Regions from separate parts of the Clostridium gelidum genome, predicted to be linked through region 2. Evidence: riboswitches for the same ligand, from Rfam matches in the RefSeq annotation. Region 2 holds a riboswitch; the other holds the start of a gene.
The links. Region 2 has a riboswitch for magnesium ahead of mgtE (magnesium transporter). Riboswitches for the same ligand answer to the same signal wherever they lie in the genome.

Region 1 (8,172 bases), 1.7 Mb from region 2:
CATGCCCATAGAGATGTTTCTTGTCAGCAGGCTTTGAAGAATGTCTAACAGATAAAAATGCAACCACAGATGCTACTATTGGATAATAAATTATATCTATATATTTTAATCTACTATTACTATTTCAAGTTTTTTATAAAACTCGCAATCTATATTATGGTTAATTGTAAGATTATTGTCTTTTTTAAATTTCATTACATACTGTTTCATACCATCTCCATATATTCCATCTAATTTTCCTGAATAGTATCCTTTTTCTTTCATTTTTCTTTGTACCTCTAGAACATCTGCTCCTCTATCTCCTGGTTTTAGAATTACTAATCCCTTTTCAAATGAACCATACGGTCCTCCATATATGGCTACTGTCATTCCGTTCTCCACATACTCATATAAATCCTCAACATCTTTATTTAACATTCTAATACAACCATGAGATGCTTCTGAACCAATTGATCCTGGTTTATTTGTTCCGTGTATACCAAAAGTCCCCCAAGGAACATTTAAACCAATCCATCTTGTGCCAAATCCCCCACTCCATTTAGACATACCAATCACTTTCCACGTACCTATTGGAGACGGTGTTTCCATTTTACCACTTGCTATACTATATTTTTTTACAATTATATTTTTCTCCTTATTAACTAAATAGAGTCTTTCTTCGGTAAGATCTACTAATATAGCAAGGTTTTTATAGGATTCAACTTTTGACTCTGCCTGTGTTGGACTTTCACATATATTAAATATAAAAATAATTGTAATTATAAAAAAAATACTTCTTAGAAGGTTTCTTCTTTTCAATCATTGCACCTCACTTCATATGAAATTTTTTCTGATATGTTACCTATTTATTTTTATATTAAAATATTTTTTTATACCGTATATAATTAATTATTTTATTCTCCATATATTATTATCATAATGCAAATAACGTTTTTCAAAATATTCTAGCTGAAATATACTTTATTGATGACTCTTGAAAAATAATTAGCTAATTACCCTAAAAGCATTATTCCGAATGACTTCCACACATAAGTAAGTCATTCTTTTTTTATACACACTTAATTCCATGCAACCAGATTATCCAATATGGTTAGATGATTTAAAGAATAATTCTGGAATTTTATATAAAAACATCTCAGATCCATGTGAATTATTAGATACATTTAAAAATTATGTTGATGGATATATACTTTATAATAAGTCACATGGAAATAAATCACAAAAAGATCCATCAACAAATAATTGCAGTTGATGAATCTATCGAATATAAAGTAAAAAATCCATGGTATAACAAATAGTGCTGTATCCTAATTAATTATTTTAATATTCAATTTTTATTTTCTAAAACCATTTATCTTTCTTAAGAAGTAACATCATGCCAATACATATTGTTGGTATAAATATCATTCCAAATACTATCCAAAATGCAAATTCAAAATCATGCATTGGAATTCCTTGTACATTCATAGAAAAAAGTCCACTAACAAGAGTCATAGGAAGTATTGCAACTTGAATAATAGTAAAAGTACGCATAAGTCCATTCATTGTATGGTTAGTTAATGATGCAAAAGTACTATCAGCAGATTCTATAACCTCTTTATAATTTTCAAGCATATCCCATATCTTTTCTATCTTATCAGTAATATCATCAAAATATATATCCCTTTCTCTAGGAAGATATTTTGTGATTACTTTTTCTAAAGTTATTATAACAGGTCTTAATGGTTTAATTACACTTCTATAATTTATTATTTGCATCTTAGTTCTTGAGATTGTTTCAAGCATTGATTTAGATCGAGTCGCAAATACTTGTTTATTAATTTCATTAACACTATTTCCAATCTTATCAAGCATAGGAAAGCAATAATCAAATAACGCCTTAGTTATCTCATAAAGTAGTAGTGCTGAACCTTCCTCCATATATTCCTTTCGTGCTTCTTCATTAGCTTTGCATTTTTCTGCCAAATCTACTAAAGGTTTAAGTTCTCCCTCATGAAGTGTAACTAAATAATCATGGCCTATAAATATATCTAATTCTTCAGAATCAAGTCTGAAAAGTTCTTTTCTATATCTTGGAAGATGAAGTACAATAAAGCTATAATCTTCATACGAATCTATCTTTGACCTTTGATGTTCAGTCATACAGTCTTCTAAAAGAAGTTCATGAAAGTCGTACATATCCTCAAGCATTTTAATTTCCTTATTTGTAGGTCTGATAATGTCAATCCATTTAAGACCATTAAATTCAATAATCTTTACCTCTGTATTTAACTTTCTTAAAACAATAGGTTGCTTTTTATCATTTTGGAATGGTAGTGCAAACATAATAATCCTCCTCCATTTTATAGGGAGAATATAAAATCATCTACTATGAGTAGTACAACCTAATCCTCCCTTTTTTAATTTTAAATTTTTATAATAGTTCTGGGCCGGATAGCCATCCACTCAAATTCACCACCTTTTTTAATATACATATAAACATACTTTATAAGTTTTTATACCCACTTATAAAGTATAATTATATTTATGATACTGTACAAGTTAATCAATGTTAAATTTCTTTGTTATTAATATTCTAAAAACAAAAAAAATCCTCGCTCAGCTAAAACTGAACGAGGACGTAAAATACACGTTATTAATTAAATAAATAATAAATTATTCATTTATCCCGTTCAAGCTTTAGCTTCATAGGGCAATGTAATTGCATTAAAATACGCCTTAAACTCGACGTATCCTGCTAACCTTCTCATAGTGTCTCCACTACTCCGCGGCAGCAACCCGTATCCCTATGGTAACCTCACCTACCGATTATTATTCAATTGTTATAGTCTTTCAATACTATATTAGTATATGCACGTAATTATAAATTGTCAACAATTTATAATAAATTAATAATCAAATTATATTATATAATCCTGTTCCATTTCATTAATATTTTTGCATAGTTCTTGTAATCTTAATGATTTTTTTTATCCAATTCAAGTCATACTCATATAAAGTGATTCTTAGCTTGGAGTGGAGCTTTCTTAGGCACATGAAAATAAATAACAAGTCCAAAGCTGTCCTTAATCTTAGGTTAGTACAAACATCATCTGTTGTGTTTCTAATTTTCTTCTTTTTTATAGGGATCAATATGAATATTTATCCGAGTACTTTTAAATTTTAGATTCATATCCTTTTTCAGATTTCCAATAATATCATGTGTTTCTTTTGCTGTAAGATCAGGGGCAACGGTAATATGAAAATCAATATGCTTCACATTTCCTGATTTTCTTGTTTTTAGCTTGTGGTAATCTATAAATTGATGACTATGTTCTATTATGACTTTTTCTATCTCTGATTCTTCTTCATCCGATAACCTTGCATCAAGAAGGTAATCAAAGGCATTTTTAGAAAGTCCCCATGCCTCCTTAATTATCAGTAGTGCTACAAGTATTGCAACAATTGAATCGAGTATAAGCAGTCCTGTAACTTTGATAAGAAAAATCCCAATGCCTACTCCTAGGGATGTGTATATATCAGTTTTCAAGTGAAGAGCATCTGCCTCAAGAGCCATTGAATCCTCCTCCTGAGAAACCTTGTATAACTTTCTTGACACAACAAAATTTATAAGTGCTGAAACAATCATAACCACAATTGCTATAGTTGCTTGCTCTATTTCAGCAGGCTCAAATATTTTCTTAAAAGCTTCAATAATAATCATTCCAGCAGCTATAAAAATTAAAAGTCCTTCAACCATACCGGATATATTCTCTATTTTTCCATGTCCGTAGGGATGTTTCTTGTCAGCAGGCTTTGAAGACTGTCTAACAGAAAAAAATGCAACCACTGATGCTACTAAATCCATTCCTGAATGTATTGCTTCAGAAACAATACTTACTGAACCACTTAAAGTACCTGCTATAATCTTAAAAATTATGAGTGTTGTGTTTGATACAATTGACAAAAGAGCAACTTTAACTTTTATATCAGAAGTAACCATAAATAAATTCCTCCTCTAATAAATTCAAGAAAACTGGATAATTATAGTAAAACATTATAATTGCCATAAGTGATATTTCATGTTACCAATCAAAACCCAGCCTATGCACTCTACTTAGTATGCGTTATTTTCTCTATCTACATACATACTTAATAGCAAACACCTCATATTCAAAGTGATTGCCATTGGAAATCACTTGCGTCTATATTTTTTAGTTAGTGTAAATTTTTTATGACGTGTGCTTGATTACATCAAAAAAGACATACCAATAGGTATGCCTTGTTATTGTTATAATTCAAAACAACTATAAATTAATGTTTTTTTCTTTTTGTACTGGACTTATTCTGAAGTTCAGATGCCTTATCTAAATAATTAGTATGAAGCAATGTATTTGCTTTTTCTCCATCGGGTTCTCCCATATAATTCTTATACATATTTTGAAGATTTTCATTTTCATCTGAAATTCTTATTGTTGATTCTTTATCAATATTTTTTAAAACATCTGTTCTTAATTTTATATAACTTTCTTCTAAAGGTTTATCTGTAGCTTTATCATAATATTGCATTTTTATTGCCATAGCTCTGCAAATATTGCTACATAATTGACATCCAACACATTTCCCATTTTGAACTTCTGCACGTCCTTGTACATTATATTCTATAGCTTGAACAGGACAATTTTCTATACAAGTACCACATGCTATACATAAACTTTCATCGATTTGAGATTTCTTTTCTATTCTTGGAGTTCCTCCACCATTTATACATCCTCCATTACAAGCCATAACTTCAATAAATAAATACTCTTTCCATTTTCCACTGCTTAAAAATTTCTCAATTTCTTTTAGTGCATTTACAATTGCAACTTTATACTGTTGTCCGCCCAAAGTTACAGTTGCTTCCTTTATATCTTCATATCCATCTATTTCATTAAATTTAATATTGGCAACTTCTGATACATTACCTTTTAAGTAATTTGTTACCGTTCTAAGAGTTGATTGCATAACGCCACCACTTGCTCCAAAAATAACTGCTGCTCCAGTATATTCTCCCATAAATGGATCTGGACTTTCATCTGGTATTGCAGTTATATCTATTCCTTTTTCTTTTAAAAGCTGTGCATATTCTCTTATAGTCAAAACTATATCAATATCTTTATACCCATTTCTCCCCATTTCCTCTCTTTGTGCTTCATATTTTTTAGCAGTACATGGTTTTACAGATACTGCAACTATATTAGTAGGCAAAACATTATAAGTATCTGCAAAGTATGTTTTTATGCTTGCCCCCATCATTTGCTGCGGAGACTTTGAAGTTGAAATATTTTTTAATATTTCTGGGTGAAAAAGTTCTGCATAACGTACCCAAGCCGGACAACAAGAAGTAAACATAGGTAAATTTTCTTTATTTGAAATTCTCTTTATAAGTTCAGTCCCCTCTTCTATAACTGTCATATCAGCTCCAAAATCAGTATCAAATACATTTTGAAATCCTATTTTTTTAGCCGATGGTGCTATCTTTCCACCTACATTTGTTCCTATTGGAAGATTAAATTCTTCGCCAAGTGTTGCTTTTACTGCTGGAGCTGCTGTTAATATTAAATATTTCCCACTGTTTATTGCCTCCTTTACTAAACCTACATCATTTCTAACATTGATTGCTGTTGTAGGACAAGCAAGTGTGCATTGTCCACAATAAATACATCCACTAGCTCCAAAGGTGCCATGTTTTGGATCTACTGTCCGTCTCCCATTATCAACTGCTTTTATTACAGATATCTTAGTTTCTTGTGCACATGTAAATGCGCAAGCTGTACATCCAATACATTTTTTTTTATTTATTTGTATAATATTATCTTCTTGAACTCTATTTCTTTTTGATTTACCCATAAACATCTCCATATTTTAAATAGATTATACATTTAAGTCTATGATTTTAAAAGGATAGTTTATTCTAAATAAATAGAACAACTTTAAAGTAAATTCAGTAAATTTTCTGGACCTAAGGATAATGGTGGCAGCTTAGGATTTATACCATATAACTCAACATATTTAGTTACTGAATTTGCGGATGGATTTAAGAAATATATCGTAAATATTAACTACTTGCACTAGAATATCTTTTTAACCCCATTTTCCATATCACTCTTCTGATTAATGTAAATACTATACACATACTTATAGATATTACCCAACCCGACTTATTCATTGTTCCTGATACTCTAAAACTAAAGTTCACCAATTCAAGTGCTTTATGTTCCTTATTTATATAAATCTCCAGCCAAAGAAAGTAATTTTTCAAAATCTTGTATGACATATTCCTTTTCACATTTTTTTAAGATTCCTTCTAAACAAAACTTATTTAACGTCCTACTCAAATGTCTATAACTTGTTCCAAGTAATTCTGATATTTCCCTATAACGTTCTTTAAATATGAATTTCTTACTCTTGTCATCATGGGTATTTACAAATGCAATTATATAGCTAGCAAGTCTATTTTCAAGAGGATACAATAAATTTATTGAACTATTATTACTACCATCCGTAAGCTTATCGCCTAAATATCTACATATGTTTAATAAAAACTTGCAATCTTTTGTAAGTTTACTTCTCACAATATCAAAATTAATCCCTATACAATATGTATCTTCTATAGCCTGTACACTACAATCTGTAACCTGATTTTCTATAAACTCAACATCTCCTATTATAGTAAGAGGCCTATAAAAACTTATTAACAATGATTTTCCATTTTCTAAATGCTTAGATACTTTAGCTTTTCCATGTACTAAAAAATACATATTTTCTAACTGTTCTTCTTCCCTACATATATAATCATTTGTATTAAACATATACAGTGTCATGTACTCTTTCATATTATCAGAGAATAATTTATCCATTTCATATATTTTTATAAGTTCTTCTATTTTCTTAGGATCTTCTATTTTAATCAATATATTCAACTCCACAAAATACTTTTCCTATAATTAGCCACATTTTAAAAATAACAAATCCGTATGCTCGTCTATTTTTGTATCGTTAACTTGTTATTGTCTTTCACTTTCCAAATATAATTCTTAAACATGACATATGTCCTACATATATTCAATTATAATAGCTTAAAATATAAATGCAAAGACAAATTAACTTAAATCAGATATTAATCACAATCAAAAAATAATTTATTTTATTAAGGAGACACTTATGTATAATTTTTTATCGTTATTAATTGGAGCCCTGGTTGCAATTATGGTAGCTTTTAATGGTGAATTATCAGATGGACTTGGAAATTATTCTTCTTTAGTTATAATCCATCTTGTTGGGTTTGTAATAATTTTAGGAATAATGTTTTATAAGAAAATAAAAATATCTTTTAAAAACAGCTTACCCTTATATCTTTATAGTGCTGGCGCCATTAGTGTTTTTACCGTTATGTTTAACAACTTAAGCTATGCAGTGCTTGGAGTTTCTATCCCCGTAGCCCTTGGGCTTTTAGGTCAATTAATAGCTTCACTAGCCTTTGATCATTATGGATTTTTAGGTATGCCAAAGGTACACTTTAACAAGAAAAAGTTTATTGGATTATTTATTATCATAATAGGAATTTCTATTATGACATTTCTTTAAAGAGGAGGACAATGACATGTTTTTTATATTAATTTCAATAGCTTCTGGTGCTATCGTTGTAATCTCTAGAATTCTTAATACTAGACTTTCTGAAAAAGTTGGTTTAATGGGCTCTACTTTTTTTAATTATTTTACTGGATTATTATCTGCATTAATATTATTTGCTATTGTTAAAGATAAATTTACCTTAAATGCGCTTCATAACATTCCTATTTGGGCTTATTTAGGAGGCGTACTTGGAATTGCTGTTGTTATACTATCAAGCATTGTAACTACTAAAATGTCTACTTTTTACATTACTTTGATAATATTTATTGGACAACTTTTTACAGGAATTATTATAGACTTTATAACCACTAAAACAATACCCTTTGCTAAGATTATAGGAGGATTATTAGTTGTTCTTGGCTTAGCATATAATTTGCGTGTAGATTCCTTAGCAGAAGAAATTTCTAAAATGGGTTATAAGCTCTAGCAGATTAAACTTAGAAATAATACAAAAAAAGACTTCGTATGTTTTCAAATTAAACGAAGTCTTTTTTCATATATAAACTATTTTATTGT
Region 2 (8,172 bases):
TAAATTATCTTAAATTTAAGAATATTTTAGATATTAAATTTTTAGGTATTAATAAACCAATAACATGTATTGTTGGTCCTTCTGGTAGTGGGAAAACAACATTATTACGTATGTTGAATAAGCTAAATGTGCCTGACAATGGAACTATTATCTATAATGGCAATGATATTTCAAAAATGGACACTCTAAAATTACGTCGTCAAGTGGTTATGTTGGGACAAACTCCAGTGATTTATAGTGGGTCAGTAGAGGATAATTTGCAAATAGGGTTATATTTTTCAAAGAGGCTACCCGCATCTATTTCAGCAATGAAAGAAAGTCTTGAAAGGGTAGAATTGAATAAGTCTTTAAGTGATAGTTGTGGCAAGCTTTCAGGTGGCGAGAAGCAACGTTTATGCCTTGCTAGAGTTATGCTAATGGACGCAGAAACATATCTCTTAGATGAGCCATCAGCGGCACTAGATAAAGAAACTGAACAATTTATTATAGACAATTTATCAAGATTTGTTTTGGGAAATCATAAGCAATTAGTTATGATTACTCATTCAGAACTAATTGCAGAAAAATTTTCAGACTCAATTATAAGAATTGAAAATGGTAAAGTTATGGAAGCATATAATATGGAGAAATATGAGATAGTAACAGAAGAGCGTTATGGAGGCATATTATGAATGATGCAGTAATGAATCTTTCAGTTTTCCAACTGTCTATAGCATATATTTTTGTTTTATTGCTTTTAGTTATCTTTAAGTCAAGAGGGATTAGGCGAGAAAAGCAAATATTAATAGCATCTACAAGAATGACGGTGCAGCTTACTTTAATGGGTTATGTATTAATGTTTGTTTTTGATAATCCAAGTTGGTGGCTTACTTCTTTGATGATTACAATTATGATTACATTTGCAATTTATAATTCTGTTGAGAGAGTAAAAGCTACAATGTCAAAGGAGCTTAAAGGAATAATTGCTTTTTCCATGATATGCGGTGCTCTGGCTACAGCTGTATTTTTTATTATTGTAGTCTTGCAGGTAAGACCATGGTTTAATCCACAATATTTTATTCCTATTTCAGGAATGATTATTGGAAATAGTATGACAGGTATTGCACTAGGTGCGAATAAATTATGTAGTGACATTGAGGATAAAAGAGTTGAAATTGAAAATTCTTTGATGCTAGGAGCAAGCCCTGTAGTTGCGACTAGAGAAATTGTTAACAACGCTTTTGATAGTGCTATTTTGCCAACTATGAATAACATGTTAACTATGGGAATTGTATCACTTCCAGGAATGATGACGGGACAAATCCTTTCTGGAACATTTCCACTAACTGCAATTAAATATCAGATTGGTATAATGCTTGCTATTTTAGGTAGTACAGGCTTAGCTACTGTTTTGTTTGTAACCCTTGGATATAGAACATTTTTTACCAAAGATAATAGATTAAAATAAAATTATGGAGTTAACATATATAGAATATTAGAAGAGAACAAAACCATTTAAGATCCTAAGATTTTAAATGGTTTTGTTCATTTATCTGAAATTGTTATATAGCATCTTTAATGGAATCTTCAATGTAATCATCTAGTTCACCACTAAAAGTTTTATTCCAATTCTTTTTCCAAGATCTAATACATTCATATAATAGTACAGCTAACATAGCCATTATAATAAAGGACAATACAGTTAAAGCAGTTTTCCCATTTGGGATATAATTATTAAATATATTTTCAAATGAAGCAACAGTTGTAGTTATTGCAATGAATGCCATAGGTATTATTGTTATAGCAACATATTTCTTTTTATTCAATTCTAGAAGAACTGATGTACCAATTGCAAATGCTATAGCTGCTAAGGATTGATTAGCTACACCAAATAGTGGCCAAATTGTTGAAATGTTACCACTATAAAGTAATGATCCCCAAGTAACTGACATTAAAGCACTAAAGAATACAAGATTAAATTTGTTTTTTTCTTTAAAAGGTTTATATATTGTTCCAAAAAGATCTTGCATTAAATATCTTCCAATTCTTGTGCCAGAATCTATAGTTGTTAATATGAATAGAGCTTCAAACATTATACAGAAGTGATACCAGTAAGACATTATTTTATCTATACCAGGAATGTTATGGAATACATATGTCATACCAACAGCTAATGAAACTGAACCACCAGTTCTACCAGATAATGTTTCACCAACAAGTGATTCAAGCCATGGTAAATCTACTGGGGACAAGCCCATTTTAGCAAAAACTGCTGGTGCAGAATTAATTGCAAAATAATCTGCTGTAGGTAATGAACAAGCTGCGATTAGTGCCATTAAAGATATAAATGCTTCAAGTAACATAGAGCCATAGCCTATTGGTAAAATATCTTTTTCATTTGCTATTAACTTTGGTGTAGTACCAGTGCTTATTAATGAGTGAAAGCCAGATAATGCACCACAAGCTATTGTTATAAATAAGAATGGAAATACTTTACCATTAACAATTGGTCCACCACCATGAACAAATTCTGTTATTGCTGGCATTTGTAATTTTGGTTGAAGTATTACTATACCAATACATAAAGCACCAATTACACCAAGTTTCATATAAGTACTTAAATAATCACGAGGTAATAATAATAACCAAACAGGTAATGCAGCAGCACAAAAACCGTATATAACTAAGATTACAGATAATTGCTTTATGTCAAGAGTTAAGAAATTTCCAAGTGCTGTGCCTTGAATTTTAGGACCGAATACAACTGCAAGTAATATTAACCCCATTCCTAGTACAGTTCCTTCACCAATTTTACCAGGTCTAATAAATTTTAAATAAATACCTATAAAAAATGCTATTGGAATAGTGGCACCTACTGTGAAAGTTCCCCAAGGACTATTATAAAGTGAATTAACAATAGGTAAGCCAAGGCCTGCCATTGTAATTATAAGTATAAACGTAACAGAAATTGAAGTTATTAAGCCAACTTTCTTGCCTAAACAATGGCCTGCAATTTCAGCTATAGATTCACCCTTGAATCTTACTGATGCAAATAACATTACCATGTCATGTACAGCACCAGCTAATACAGAGCCTATTAATATCCAAAGTGCTCCAGGAAGATAACCAAATTGAGCAGCTAAAACTGGACCAATAAGAGGACCAGCACCTGCAATAGCTGCAAAGTGGTGACCGAGTAACACCAATTTGTTAGTTGGTACAAAATCTTTTCCATCATTGTATACTTCAGAAGGAACTTTTCGGGTTTCATCTAAAACTAGAACCTTAGCAGCAATAAAAGCACCATACAATCTGTAGCCAATCGTTAAAATTAATATACCTGCAATTACTAAAAAAATAGAATTCATAATTTAATCCCCCTTTTATTGTAAATGTTTACTTTATTCATGTATAATGTATCATGTAGAAGAGAATAATGACTATGATTTATAGGCGAAATAACATATTTTAAGGATAAATTAACAAAATATTAGGGTGATTTGCATTTGATTTTAATCTAAATCAATTACAATTTGAGATTTTATTAGAAAGTATTATAATGGTCTTGAGGTTGGTGATAATATGTTAATGATAAATATGCTAGAAAGAATGTCACTTATAATAATATTTACATATATAATATTACAAACTAATATTATGAAATATTTAGTAAAGGATGAATATAACAAGAAAGACAAAATAATAATGATTGTGTTATTTTCAACGCTTTCTATTTTGGGGACTTATTTTGGAATCTACATAACAGACCAATCAATAGCTAATAATAGACCAATTGGAGCAATAGTAGCAGGATACTTAGGTGGACCTGTTATTGGATTAATAGTTGGAGGTATAAGTGGAGTACATAGATATACATTAGGGGGATTTACAGCCTTAGCTTGCGCCTTATCAACAGTTGCAGAAGGCATAATAGGAGGGTATTTTAGAATATTATTTAAGAAAAGAGGTTTAAATCCAATAATTGCAGGACTCGCAGCAGTAGTAGCAGAAATAACTCAAATGATCATTATTTTAATATTCACAAAAGATATAAATGCTGCAATAGACCTTGAAAAAACAATAGCATTATCTATGATAAGTATAAATTCCATAGGGGTATTTTTAATAGTTATGGTAATTGGAAGTTCAAAGAGGCTAGTTGATGGACAAGTTAATTTGGTTAAATTAAAGGAAGAAAATAAAATAGCAGAATTAAAAGCGCTAAAAGCGCAAATAGAACCACATTTCTTATTTAATTCCCTTAACGTTATAGGTGCATATTGCAGAACAGATGGAGAAAAGGCAAAAGATCTCATATTAAATCTTTCCAATTATTTTAGAGCAACATTAGAAATAGAAGGAGATTTTTCTACATTAGAAAAAGAATTAACACTTATAAAAGCATATGTGGCAATTGAACAAGCTAGATTTTCCGATAGATTACAAGTTGAATTTTTAATAGATGATAATTTGCTAGGTGTAAAGTTTCCAATACTTATACTTCAACCAATTGTTGAAAATTCAATTAAACATGGTATATTAAAAAAAATTGATGGCGGAATAGTAACAATTTCAGTAAGAGACAATGAAGATGAAGTTCATGTTGAAATTAGTGATAATGGAGTAGGATTTGAAAATGCAGATGAATCCATATCTACGGGAATTGGACTTAAAAATGTTAATAATAGACTTAAATTACTATATGGGGAAAGGTATGCTTTAAATATAGTGAGTTCGAATAGTGGAAGTAGTGTTAGCTTTTGTGTAAAAAATAATTAATTGGTAGGGGGAATTAAATTGAAATCACTAGATGAGATTAAAGTAGTAATAGTTGAGGATGAAAAAATTTCTAGCGATGAATTAAAATACATAATATCAAAGGATAATAGATTTAAAGTTGTAGGACAAGCATATGATGGTATAAGTGCAGCTATATTAATAGAAAATGAGGCGCCAGAAGTTGTCTTAATTGATATTAATATTCCTGGGAAAAATGGTATAGAATTAGCAGAAGAAATAAAAAGTATATTACCAGATACAATTTTAATTTTTCTAACAGCATATGATAGTTATGCAATAAAAGCTTTTGAACTTAAAATTTATGACTATATATTAAAACCATATGATGAGAAGCGAATAGCAGAGTCACTAAATTGTGTAGTTAGTACTATCATTAGCAGAAATGAAAATCAAATTACTGATATATTATATAAATTAGATAACAAACAAACTGTAAAAAAGATTCCATGCGAAAATAATGGTAGAATAATCCTTATTGATATTAATAAAATTTCTTTCTGTTATTCTGAAGGAGAAAAAAATTATGTTAAGACTGAAAAAGATATTTATTGTACAACAAAAACATTACAAGAGTTATCAGAAAAAACAAATTTTTGTAGATGTCATAGAAGTTATATAGTTAATCTTGAAAAAGTTAAAGAAGTTTATTCATGGTTTAATGGAACTTATAAATTAATTATTGATGATAATGAAAATAACGAGATACCGGTAAGTAGATCACATGTTAAGGAAGTTAAGAGTGTTTTAGGATTATAATAAAAGGGCATTTTAATTTATTACAAAAAATTAATTTTTAGATAAGTTACAATTAGTTAATCTGTGTGATATAATAAGTGCGAAATAAAAATGTATATCATTAAGTTTAGACTAAAATCATATATATTGTTAGGTGAGGCTCCTATAAAGAAATATGCTGCTACCCAGAAAAATCCAGAGATTCCAATGGGTTAACAAAAATCATCGCAAAGGTGTTTTTTAATGTAGCTGATAGAAATATCTACGCTTTATAGTGCTAAAGCTCTACGAATAATTAAAGTTATTATAGACTTTTTGCGTAGAGCAAAAGGTCTTTTTTAATTCATTAGGAAAGTATAATGTTTAAAATCTTTACATAATGTTGAGAATAAACATACAATACTATAGCATAGATTTTTTTATTAAAAAAAGGTGGTGGTACAAATGGACTCGTATCCGAGTAGAAACTCTAAAATGAAAACTGAAGATAGTGAAGAGGGCGAGACGGAATTTATTTGTGCCACATATAATAAAAAGTAATTTATCCATAATTTTTAAAGATAGCTGGGTAAAAATTATTTATATCATATGTAGAAATTAATGAAGACTTCCCTATAAAAAGGAGGAAGCATATATGAAAATAAATATGAATAAAGAAGAACTAAGAAAATTTTTACTCCATGCTCCACAAGGAAGCATTCATAAGTATATGGAAAATATTCATCCAGTCGATATTCTTGATATATTACGAGAAAATCCAGAGGATAGCTTCGATATACTAAATAGATTACCAGAAAAAACAATCGCAACCATTATAGATGAGGCAGAAGATAAAGAAAAATATGAAATACTGATTAAGTTTGAAGATAATAAGCAAAAAAATATAGTAGAAGAAATGTCATCAGATGAGTTAGCTGATCTTTTAGGCATACTAGATGAAGAAGAATCAAATAAGTTATTATCAAAAATGACAGCCCGTGATGCGAGAAATGTTCGTCAATTATTAAGTTATGCTCCAGATACTGCAGCTGGTATTATGGCTAGTGAATTTATTTCGGTTAGAGAAAATATGACGATTAAAGAGACATTGAAATATTTGCAACAAAATAAAGATGATAGTGAAAATATTTATGACCTTTATGTAATAGATACTTTTGATAGATTAAAAGGATCTATTTCTCTAAAAGATATTGTTGTTAATGATTTTGATACAAAGATTTCAAGTATAATTAATACAGAAGTCTCAACCATTCCATTTGATATGGATCAAGAGCAAGTTGGTAATAAATTTGTAAAGTATGGTTTTTTAAGCATGCCTGTAGTAGATAATTCCAATAGATTACTTGGAATTATAACAGTAGATGATGCTATGCAAATTATAAGAGATGAGGGAACAGAGGATATTAATCGTCTTGGTGGTGTTGCTGCTGAAGAAAAGATTAATGGTACGTTGAGAGATTCTGTAAAGTATAGATTGCCTTGGTTACTCATAAATCTTTTAACAGCTATTTTTGCATCAGCTATTGTAGGGATGTTTGAAGTAACTATTGAAAAAGTTGTTTCTCTTGCAACATTTATGTCTATAGTTTCAGGTATGGGTGGAAATGCAGGAACGCAAACATTAACTATAATTGTAAGAGGATTGGCACTAGGGGAAATAAGTTATAAAAATATTAAACGTGTATTAGTAAAGGAATTTTGTATTGGAATAATTACAGGAACAGTTATTGGTACAGTAATAGCAATATTAGGATTCATTTGGGAGAGGAATATTGCATTTGGAATAATAATTGGAGTTGCAATGATTTTGAATATGATAGTTGCAACTGTTACAGGATTTGTTGTTCCTATAGTTCTTAAAAGATTAAAGATTGATCCAGCATTAGCATCATCAATATTCGTAACAACATTTACTGATGTTTTAGGATTTTTCTTTTTCCTAGGACTCGCTACAATCTTTATTCAATATTTGGTATAAGCAAAATCAAAAAAATAACAAGTCAATATGCTAGTCTATTTCGTGTCATACTTCGTCAGTATGTTCACATAATAGCCCTCTATGAGGTAAACATACTTCCTCGTGTGACGCAAAATATACATCGCATTTTGGACTTGTTATTTTCTTTCATATGCCTAAGTCCTAAAGTGTCATTTAATATATATTTAGAATAAAAAAGTGTCACAGTTTGCAAATGTAAATTGTGACATTTTTTAGATTTTACAATTACAAAATATCCTATGATATTTATGTGGTTTGGCCTTGACATATCATTAGAGGTAATTTTATATCATTAGGTATCATAGTATTATGATTGCTAATCAGATACAAAAGAGTTGATACAGCTGAGTTTGAAATGTCTCTTATAGGCTGTTTAATTGTAGTAAGAGTCGGAGTTGAAATACTACCTAGTGCAATGCCATCATACCCTATAATTTTTATATCGTCAGGTATTTTGAGCTTTCGCGATACCAATTCTTTTATTACTGCAAGTGCAATAGTATCAACAGCAAAAATACCATCAATATTGGGGTTATTATCCAATGACTTGGTTATAAAAGGTAGATAATTTTCAAATGGAAAAAAATTTACTGGAAATTCTATGTTCGTACAGTTAATATTATTCTTTTTCATTGCTTCAGAAAATGCAAAGTTTCTTT

Region 1: another riboswitch for magnesium. It lies ahead of psyc5s11_RS11455 (magnesium transporter CorA family protein); the one in region 2 lies ahead of mgtE (magnesium transporter).

The regions. Positions count from the first base shown of each region.
Region 1 covers NZ_AP024849.1:2,597,200-2,605,371, reverse strand. Annotated here, with positions in the region: partial or broken gene psyc5s11_RS11470 (cation transporter) at 1-79, opposite strand, end outside; gene psyc5s11_RS11465 (L,D-transpeptidase family protein) at 106-798, opposite strand; partial or broken gene psyc5s11_RS11460 (GxGYxYP domain-containing protein) at 1,049-1,249, shown strand; gene psyc5s11_RS11455 (magnesium transporter CorA family protein) at 1,342-2,325, opposite strand; M-box (ykoK) riboswitch at 2,659-2,816, opposite strand; gene psyc5s11_RS11450 (cation diffusion facilitator family transporter) at 3,104-3,982, opposite strand; gene psyc5s11_RS11445 ([FeFe] hydrogenase, group A) at 4,294-5,871, opposite strand; gene psyc5s11_RS11440 (cyclic nucleotide-binding domain-containing protein) at 6,243-6,935, opposite strand; gene psyc5s11_RS11435 (DMT family transporter) at 7,186-7,608, shown strand; gene psyc5s11_RS11430 (DMT family transporter) at 7,625-8,083, shown strand.
Region 2 covers NZ_AP024849.1:930,567-938,738, forward strand. Annotated here, with positions in the region: gene psyc5s11_RS04395 (ATP-binding cassette domain-containing protein) at 1-671, shown strand, start outside; gene psyc5s11_RS04400 (ABC transporter permease) at 668-1,447, shown strand; gene psyc5s11_RS04405 (carbon starvation CstA family protein) at 1,542-3,347, opposite strand; gene psyc5s11_RS04410 (LytS/YhcK type 5TM receptor domain-containing protein) at 3,562-4,758, shown strand; gene psyc5s11_RS04415 (LytR/AlgR family response regulator transcription factor) at 4,777-5,535, shown strand; M-box (ykoK) riboswitch at 5,654-5,817, shown strand; gene mgtE (magnesium transporter) at 6,149-7,492, shown strand; gene psyc5s11_RS04425 (LacI family DNA-binding transcriptional regulator) at 7,760-8,172, opposite strand, start outside.